Linked DNA regions of Syntrophotalea carbinolica DSM 2380. The protein of the gene in region 2 interacts with the protein of the main gene of each other region in a pairwise test. Links are inferred from orthologs where the notes say so. Each region holds a gene or a part of one and is shown on either strand. Other genes may lie near its edges.

Region 1 (3,034 bases), 2.1 Mb from region 2 along the record:
GCATACGCCGGTTAAAATCCGCCCGATGATCCTCTGCCACAACCAACCGAACGTTTCCGTCATTGTCTATGTCGAGAAGTTGTCTTTTTTCCTTCACCAAAACCACCTGGCAGATAGCTTGCGCCTCGGCATGGGCGCTTTCCACCAACCGCCAGCTATAAACCCGGTAGACACCGTAGGTTGCCAGCGCCAACAGTAGCGCAACACAAAGCAGCCCAAGCCATAAAAACCTGCGCAATAATTGTCTGGGATCTTCGCTGGGTTCCGTTGCAATGGGAAAACAATCGGCTTCTATAGCCATGGAAAACCTTCCTGCCAAGAAAAAATTCCTTGTATTTGTTCCGGGCATGGCCCCGATGCTCAAAAATATCCTCAGGCATCCAATATCATTCGGAAAATCAGTTCATGTCCCTTCAAATAAAGGGGCTCACCAAAGTCAACCGTATTTATATAAAAAAAGTAAACAAACACTAAACAACTAAACTATTATTTAGTCATAATATTTAAAAACTAATACTTTTGCACACAAAATCAACTCAAAACCTCCTTAATCGTCGGCTCGGGAACACATGTACCCTTCAGCCGTGATTATACACTGCAGCCTCACGCCAAGAACCGGGAAGTGCCGTCAGGAAGCGGAAAAGATAAGTCGATTTTTCCATCGCAACGATTTGATAAACTTGCGAGTAAACGAACAACCCAACGAAAAAACATTGAAAGGCTTGCAGATGTCTTCCCTGTCACAAAAAATCGCCGCCGCCTTCAGCATCCTGTTGCTGTCTGTCTGCCTGCCGGGCTGCGGAAACTCGGAACGCACCACCAACACCGATACCGCCGAATCCACCGTTACTGCGGAAACACCCACACGGACAAAAAATATTATCGTCATGATCGGCGACGGCATGGGCTTCAACCACTATCGGGCCGCCAGCCTGTTCCTGTACGGTGAGCCTGAGGGGCAACCCTACACCGCTTTTCCCTTGCGGATTGCCATGAGCACCTACCCGGCGACCGGGCAGTACGATCCGGACACCTTCTGGGCGACCTTCGATGCGGCTCGTCAGGGAGCCACCGACTCGGCCGCAGCAGCGACCGCCATGGCCACCGGCAGCAAGACTTACCGATACGCTGTGGGGGTGGATGCGGAACGTCGGAAACTGCCCAACATCGTCGAAACAGCCGAGGCCAGCGGACGCGCAACCGGCATTGTCACCAGTGTACAGTTCAGTCACGCCACCCCCGCGGGCTTTGGGGCGCATAATCCGACCCGTAAAAATTACGAAGAGATTGCCCGGGACCTGCTTACCAAAAGCGGACTGGAGGTGCTGATGGGCAGCGGCCACCCTTGGTATGACGACAGTGGCCAGCTCCGTGAAACGCCGAATTCGTACAGCTTTATCGGTGGAGAATCGACTTGGGATGCGCTGTTACAGGGAGATATGGGTAACGATTGCGACAAGGACGGTATCATCGACCCCTGGACTCTGATCGAAGAACGGGAAGCTTTCCGCAAGCTGGCTGACGGCGCCACGCCCAAACGGGTTCTCGGTATCGCGCGAGTCGCCCGCACTCTGCAGCAGAAGCGAGGCGAAGCCGGCGAGGTCTCCGACAAAGCCTTTGCGCAACCGTTTATTACGTCGGTACCGACACTGGCGGAGATGAGCCGTGGTGCATTAAATGTTCTGGACAACGACCCGGATGGATTTTTTCTGATGATCGAAGGCGGCGCCATCGATTGGGCCAGTCACGCCAACCAGACCGACAGGATGATCGAGGAACAGGTCGATTTCGACCGTGCCGTTGCCAGTGTCATCAAGTGGGTAGAGACGCACAGCTCATGGCAGGACACACTGCTGATCGTCACCGCCGACCACGAATGCGGTTTTCTCAACGGCGCAGGCCCCTCAACACAATGGAACCCCCTGGTAAGCAAAGGCATTCTGCACCAACCGTCCGTTCAATGGCATTCCACCGGTCATACCAACGCGCTTGTGCCGCTGTTTGCCAAAGGGGCAGGCACGCAACTTTTGCGGGAAGAAGTACGGCCGCGCCCTGATCCGGTACGCGGCCCTTATCTGGACAACACATCGGTGGGAAATGTTGTCATGACCTTGCTGGCGCCAAAACGGCATTAAAAGATGGCGAACTCAGGGCGGCATTTGCGACGCCTACCCTTCACTGTTGACGCAGGGGCAGTTTTGCGGATCGGGCGCGCTGATCGTTTCGGATTTCAGACCGATCCAGTTTTGCACCGCTTCGACATTGAAACCCGCCATCCGCTGCTCACCGACCTGCATCAACGGCCGAACGATAAGCAGGGGTTCCGCCACCATCATGGCCAAGGCGTCTTCCCTCGACACCTTTGCGGGTACGATTTCACCGGCTTTGACCTGCGGATTGGTCATATTGAACCATTCCGCCACCGGCCGGTCCCCGAAGAATTGCGCCAGTTCCACTTTTGTCCAGGGTTCGGTGAGCAGGTTGCGCACCTCCAGTTCATGGCCGGAAGCCAACAATATTTCCTTTTGATGCGCGTTGCCTTTGCATCCCGGTTTTTCCCAAAAAATCACCTTGGCCACAGGCCCTCCTTCGTTTGTACAACAGGCTGAGAAGTTCATTCTGAAAAGAAAAAGCCCGCGGGACGGATCTCCATCCCTGCGGGCTTCGTTGCCGATGCTATGGCTGCCACACCTTTGTGACCGCCCTGAAACTATGGCATGGGCGTGTTGTCCCTGTCAATAAAAGGCCGGACACAATGCACGTGTTCCGTGTTATCATCCAAGCAGATCAACCACTGCGGATGGGGCCTTTCCGACAGCCGCATGCGCCCATAAAATAGGCCACGGAGATTGAACGCCATGACATACGAGGAGTTGCAACATGCGTTGAGAGTCTTTGATCTCGGGGATCAGGCTTCCCTGAAGGAGATCAAGAACAGGCATCGCGAACTGGCCAAACGTTACCACCCGGATGCAGGTAATCAGAGCGACGAACAAGCTATCCGGCAACTGAACGAAAGTTACAAGTTGCTGCT
Region 2 (3,385 bases):
GTGTTGGCGCCGGCCGACGGAGTCGTCAAACGCGTGCGCACCGCGTCGGATTACGGCAAGATGGTCGTTGTCGATCACGGTTACGGCTATCAGACGCTTTACGGACACAACTCGAAAGTGCTGGTCAAGGTCGGCCAGCGTGTGCGGCGGGGTGATGTCATTGCCCACATCGGCAACACCGGACGTTCCACCGGACCTCACTTGCATTATGAGGTGCGTTTGAACGGCGTCCCCGTTAATCCCCGAAAATTTTTCTGATCATCCTATCGTTCTCCGGCCTCGGCAACCCCGGGGCTTTTTTGCGAACAACCCTATTCAGATACCGCCCATTCCCGTTGAGAGAATCGCTGTCTTTATGGTACACTTCGCCCCGTCCGGGTGACACGTAATGGCAGCCCGTCTCCCCTCATCCTCCCCGGCCACCTGATGGCCGTAAAAACGGAGTCTTCTTTATGTTTGAAAACATACTGACAAAAATATTCGGCAGTAAAAACGAGCGTGATTTGAAACGCCTTCAGCCTTTGGTAGCGCATATCGGGAGCTTGGAATCGGAGTTGGAAACGCTTTCCGAAGAGCAACTGGCCGGAAAGACCGTGGAGTTTCGTCAACGCCTTGCTGAGGGAGCCTCTCTGGATTCCCTGCTGCCCGAAGCTTTCGCCGTGGTGCGCGAAGCGGGCAAGCGGGTATTGGGCATGCGTCATTTCGACGTGCAGTTGATCGGCGGCATGGTCTTGCATAAGGGCAAAATTGCCGAAATGAAAACCGGCGAGGGTAAGACCCTGGTCGCCACATTGGCTGCTTATCTCAATGCTTTGCCGGCCAAAGGCGTGCATGTCATTACCGTCAACGATTATCTGGCCAGTCGTGATGCCGAGTGGATGGGACGGATTCATCGCTACCTTGGCTTGACTGTCGGTTGCATCGTTCACGGCCTGGATGACCGTCAGCGCAAAGAAGCCTATGCCTGCGATATTACCTACGGCACCAACAATGAATTTGGCTTCGATTATCTTCGCGACAATATGAAATTTTCTTTGGACGACTACGTCCAGAGGCCTCTGAGTTACGCGATTGTCGATGAGGTCGATTCTATTCTTATCGATGAAGCGCGGACTCCGTTGATTATTTCGGGCCCCAGCGAGTCCTCCAGCGAATTGTATTATTCGGTAAATCGGATCATCCCCATGCTTGAGAAGGGGGAGACCATCGAAAGCCGGGACGGCCGGGTGGGCCAGACCGTGCGTGAGTATACCGGCGATTTTACCATCGACGAAAAAGCCAAAACCGCGTCTTTGACCGAAGACGGTGTGGCCAAGGTGGAGCGATTGCTGGGGGTGGAAAACCTTTATGATCCTGGAAATATAGAGTTGCTGCATCATGTCAACCAGGCGCTCAAGGCTCACGCGTTGTTCAAGCGGGATGTCGATTACGTTGTCAAAGACGGCGAGGTGATGATAGTCGATGAATTCACCGGCCGCCTTATGCCCGGGCGTCGTTGGAGCGACGGATTGCACCAGGCGGTGGAAGCCAAGGAAGGCGTCAAGATCGAAAGCGAAAACCAGACTCTGGCGACCATCACCTTTCAGAATTACTTCCGCATGTACGACAAACTCGCGGGGATGACCGGTACCGCGGATACCGAGGCGACGGAATTCAACCAGATTTACAGTCTGGATGTGATGGTGATTCCTACCAACCGGCCATTGGCTCGGAAGGATGAGGGCGATGTCATCTACAAAACCAATCGAGAGAAGTTTCTTGCGGTGGTCGAGGATATTATTGAGAGACACGCCGGGGGGCAGCCGATCCTGGTCGGGACGATCTCTATTGAAAACTCCGAAGTTCTGTCGTCCATGCTGCGCAAGCGTGGTGTTCCGCATAATGTGCTTAACGCCAAGCATCATGAGAGAGAAGCGGAAATTGTCGCGCAGGCAGGACGCAAAGGCGCTGTGACGATCGCCACCAATATGGCCGGCCGCGGTACGGACATTATTTTGGGCGGTAATCCCGATCTGCTGGCCCAGCGTGAAAGTGCCGGTGCCGAAAATCCCGAGGCGGCCCTTGCCCAGGCTCTGGTCAAGTATCAGGAAGTGTGTGCGCAGGAAAAACAGGACGTTCTTGCCGCGGGCGGTCTTTATATCCTCGGTACGGAACGCCATGAGAGTCGTCGCATCGATAATCAGCTGCGCGGGCGTGCCGGACGTCAGGGCGATCCCGGTGCCAGCCGTTTCTATCTCAGCCTCGAAGACGATCTGCTGCGTATCTTCGGTTCTCACCGGGTTGCCTATATCATGGACCGCCTGAAGATTCCTGAAGGTGAGCCCATCGAGCATCGTTTTATTTCTAAGGCCATTGCAAATGCGCAAAAGAAAGTAGAGGCCCACAACTTCGATATTCGTAAGCACCTTATCGAGTACGACGATGTTATGAACACCCAGCGTAACGTGATATATGCGCAACGCCGGGAAGTGCTGGGGGGCGAGCAACTGCCGGAGACGTTCGCCGCTATTATTGATGAGATGGTTGAGGATATCGTTGCCACCTTCTGTCCGGAGAAAAGTGCTCCGGAAGATTGGGGCTGGGCCAGCCTCAACGAAGACTTTTTCAGCCAGTTCAACATGCCGCCGGCGCCTCTGGAGGTACCGGCCAGCGACCTTACGCCGACCGTTATGCTGGAACATCTCAAACAGCAGGTCGATGCGCGACTGCAGGAGCGGGAAGCAGAGTTCACGCCGCCGGTTATGCTTCATCTGATGAAAGTACTTTTGCTGCAGACGATCGATGCCCAGTGGAAAGACCATCTGCTCTCCATCGATCATCTCAAGGAAGGGATCGGCCTGCGGGGTTATGCCCAGCGCAATCCCAAGGAAGAGTACAAGCGGGAGGCTTATGAACTGTTTCTGCAGATGATGGGTCGCATCCGCCAGGAAGTGGTGCAAAAGCTGTTTCGCATTCAGTTGGCCAAGGAACAGGATGTCGAGCGTATGGAGCAGCGTCAACGCCGGCACCGGATTTCCCTTAATCGCGCCGGGGGCGAGGCCGAGGCTGCCAAACCGGTTGTGCGGGATGAGAAAAAAGTGGGGCGCAATGATCCTTGCCCCTGCGGCAGTGGTTTGAAATATAAAAAATGTTGCGGCCAGTAACGGACGCTGATCCAATCGTTCGGTTTCTCTGAGACGACGACGGAGTGCATGATGGTAAAAGTCAATGGGTTTTCTTTTGTGGCCCGGTCAGCCGGAATTCGTAAATCCGGGAAGCCTGATCTCGGTCTGATCTTTTCCACGGTGCCGGCACGCTGTGCCGGAGTGTTCACCACCAACAAGGTGCAGGCTGCGCCGGTCCTGGTGACGGCGCCGCGTATTGCTGCGGGGGAATGCCAGGCGGT
Region 3 (2,847 bases), 970 kb from region 2 along the record:
GTTAACTACTTGAAAATATGACCCTTCGCTTCAAGCCGAAGTGGTGGAATTGGTAGACACGCTAGGTTCAGGGTCTAGTGGCCGTAGGGCCGTGGGAGTTCGAGTCTCCCCTTCGGCACCAAAGAAATCAAAGGGTCGGCGATTGAATCGCTGGCCCTTTTTTCTTTGGCATAGTCAACGGTAGATGGGATGGTTGTCTTGTGACGATGACTTCCAGCTTTTCTCGGTGTACCTTCACGTTAAAATGATATTGCGTGAAGTACGGTTATTGATTTCGCTGCTTTTGCTTACGATCTCGGGACATGGATGCTTACATGCCGAGGTTCCAAGGGACTCCCGAATGGATGAGCGTGAAGCTATAAAGCGTTGCCCCTTGTTTGCCGGGGTCACCGATAAAGATCTGGATGACCTGACGGGCATCGCCCGGCGGCAGAAGTATGTCAAAGGGCAGATGGTTTTTTCCGAGGGGGATGACGCCACGGGGTTCTTTATTCCTATCGAGGGCAAGGTGAAGATATTCAAATTGTCTCCGGATGGTCGTGAACGCATTTTACGTATTGCCCATCCGGGCCGGACTTTTGCCGAGGCCGCCATTTTCGACGTGGGTGTTTTCCCTGCTTATGCGCAGGCGATTGAGGATTCGGTTCTGTTGTTTTTTCCCAAACAGGCGATTCTTAATCTTCTGCATTGCAATGCGCAGCTCGCCATTAACATGATCGGTGGTATTTCGCGAATCCTGCGAGAACTCATGGATCATATGGAATCCCTGACATTCAAGGATGTGCCTTCGCGGCTAGCTCGCTATCTGCTCGATTTGTCTGAGATGAAGCAGCGGGAAGTCCGATTGCCCGTTTCCAAGACGCAATTGGCGGCCAATCTGAATACGGCGGGTGAGACATTGTCCCGCTCGTTGCGTAAGATGTCCGACGAAAATCTTATTGCGGTTAGGGGGCGGAATATTGAAATCCTGAATTTTCAGGGGCTCCTGGACCTGGCAGCCAAATACAAGGAATAGCTAGCATCCGGTAGGTGGTTTAATTACGAGCGTGCAGCATATCGCCTGATCGGCGTCTCTTTTTTACTCGGTTTTTGGGAGCTACATGGTCACGACAACAACCAATTTGATTGTGCGCTATGCGGAAACCGACGCGCAAGGCGTGGTGCATCACGCCAATTATCTGGTCTGGTTTGAAGAAGCGCGATCCGATTTTCTGCGCCAGCAGGGGTTGGCCTATAGCGACATGGAGCGCGACGGATTTTACGTGGTCGTTTCGGAGGTCGCCGCCACGTATCGGGCCCCTGCATTTTATGAAGACCGGATATGCATAGAGACGACTTTGGCAAAAGCCCGCAGTCGGCTTCTGGAGTTCACCTATCGGATTCGAAACAGCGACGCTAAATTGTTGGTTGAAGGGCGTACGCGGCATATTGTAGTGGGGGCTGACAAGAGACCTGTGTCCTTGCCTAAACCGGTATTGGAAAAACTTTTGGCTGCCCGTCCGTAAAGATTCGTTTGCCGGACAAAGCAGGTCTCGGCACGGATTGGTGGCAGGTCGAAATTGGGGCAATATTTTATTGACTTGTTCCGCACCGCTTGATATAAATTCAATCACTTCGGGCGTTTAGCTCAGCGGGAGAGCACTGCCTTCACACGGCAGGGGCCACTGGTTCAATCCCAGTAACGCCCACCATAAATTCAAGGGGTTAGATCATGTAGATCTAACCCCTTTTTTAATTTGATCAGCATATGGACTCAACAGCCCGCCTGGCAACAGGGCGGGCTGTTTTATTTACCGGAGATAAGAGATCAATAATTCCACATTTCAATCGGAGCGTGCGAATCTGACGGATTCGATTAACCTAGTGCATACTGCAGACCTCCGGGCGATAGGCCAGTAAAACGACATGCAACTCTTTTTCCAGTTTTTGCACCTTTTCGAGGTCTTCCTCGCAAAGCTGTTTAACGGTGTTGTGAGGCTCCAGGGCGAGGATGCAGGCTCCCAGTTCTTTTTCCAGATGGCGAATTCGGGTTATGGACGATTCATCAAGATTGTTCGCTATTTTGTAAGATTCAGTGGCCATGATGAACTCCTTTGCTGCGGGGGGAGAAACATACTCTGCTGCCATAATTCCAAGTTAAATGCTGGCTCTATTTTTTGTCAACCATGGTTGCCGGATATCCGTCTAAAACTAAGAGGACCTTCCGGTCAAGGCATCAGATGGCTGTTGGTTGCCGGGGAACGATGCCTTTTCGGTTTCGCAACGCGCTCAATCTATGCTGACATCAGAACCTGGGCGTGTCTACCGTTTGCCGTGTTGATAGAATAGAAGTCGAAGCGTTTAGCACAGGGGGGGGGATCTCCCTGTTTAATTGAAAACGAAAGGAGGCTATATGCGATATTTCGGAGTGTTCACCGCATTTTTTACCGTGATTTTCCTGGCAGCCGGTTCGGTCACGGTATCGGCCATGCGATGTGGGAATAGGATCGTGGGAGAGGGTGACACCAAAGCCGAGGTGCTGGTCAAATGCGGCCAACCTTTATTGCGGGAATACATTGGTGAGGATGTCGAAATGGAATACGGCTACGGTACCTACAGCAAGCGTATTGTGGAAGAGTGGACGTATAATTTCGGCCCAAGCAAGTTCATGCAGATTCTGCATTTTCGAGGGAACAAGCTTATCGAAATAAGAAACGGCGACAAGGGGTTTTAGTGGCGGTTTGTGGGCTTATTCGGCAAGTTTGCCCCGACCGCTGCCGACGCCTCGTTTCGAAGCGCGAATGAAATCGATAAGCATGCGCACATCGGGTGTCACCTCTTTTTGAGATTCCAGCTCCTGGATGCTGT

What was found.
Region 1: the proteins of secA (region 2) and PCAR_RS03250 interact in binary tests that used the Escherichia coli proteins (3 or more experiments, as listed by UniProt). The link is inferred for Syntrophotalea carbinolica DSM 2380 from one-to-one orthologs.
Region 3: the proteins of secA (region 2) and PCAR_RS08370 interact in binary tests that used the Escherichia coli proteins (3 or more experiments, as listed by UniProt). The link is inferred for Syntrophotalea carbinolica DSM 2380 from one-to-one orthologs.

Annotation. Positions count from the first base shown.
Region 1 is NC_007498.2:620,270-623,303, reverse strand. The notes cover bases 56-2,931. They hold PCAR_RS03250 (alkaline phosphatase), read left to right. Parts: upstream 56-728; coding sequence 729-2,135; downstream 2,136-2,931. Other genes in these bases: PCAR_RS03240 (DnaJ domain-containing protein), read left to right, coding at 2,859-2,931; PCAR_RS03245 (hypothetical protein), read right to left, coding at 2,169-2,579; PCAR_RS17635 (GGDEF domain-containing protein), read right to left, coding at 56-301. Outside these bases: more of PCAR_RS17635, read right to left, coding at 1-55; more of PCAR_RS03240, read left to right, coding at 2,932-3,034.
Region 2 is NC_007498.2:2,716,152-2,719,536, reverse strand. Bases 117-3,343 are described here. They hold secA (preprotein translocase subunit SecA), read left to right. Parts: upstream 117-452; coding sequence 453-3,143; downstream 3,144-3,343. Other genes in these bases: argJ (bifunctional glutamate N-acetyltransferase/amino-acid acetyltransferase ArgJ), read left to right, coding at 3,195-3,343; PCAR_RS12685 (M23 family metallopeptidase), read left to right, coding at 117-258. In the rest of the region: more of PCAR_RS12685, read left to right, coding at 1-116; more of argJ, read left to right, coding at 3,344-3,385. UniProt on the Escherichia coli protein: Required for protein export, interacts with the SecYEG preprotein conducting channel.
Region 3 is NC_007498.2:1,746,420-1,749,266, forward strand. What follows is about bases 114-2,802. They hold PCAR_RS08370 (acyl-CoA thioesterase), read left to right. Parts: upstream 114-1,100; coding sequence 1,101-1,505; downstream 1,506-2,802. Other genes in these bases: PCAR_RS08365 (Crp/Fnr family transcriptional regulator), read left to right, coding at 341-1,015; PCAR_RS08380 (hypothetical protein), read right to left, coding at 1,861-2,082; PCAR_RS08385 (DUF2845 domain-containing protein), read left to right, coding at 2,393-2,713; lpxA (acyl-ACP--UDP-N-acetylglucosamine O-acyltransferase), read right to left, coding at 2,729-2,802. Also shown: more of lpxA, read right to left, coding at 2,803-2,847.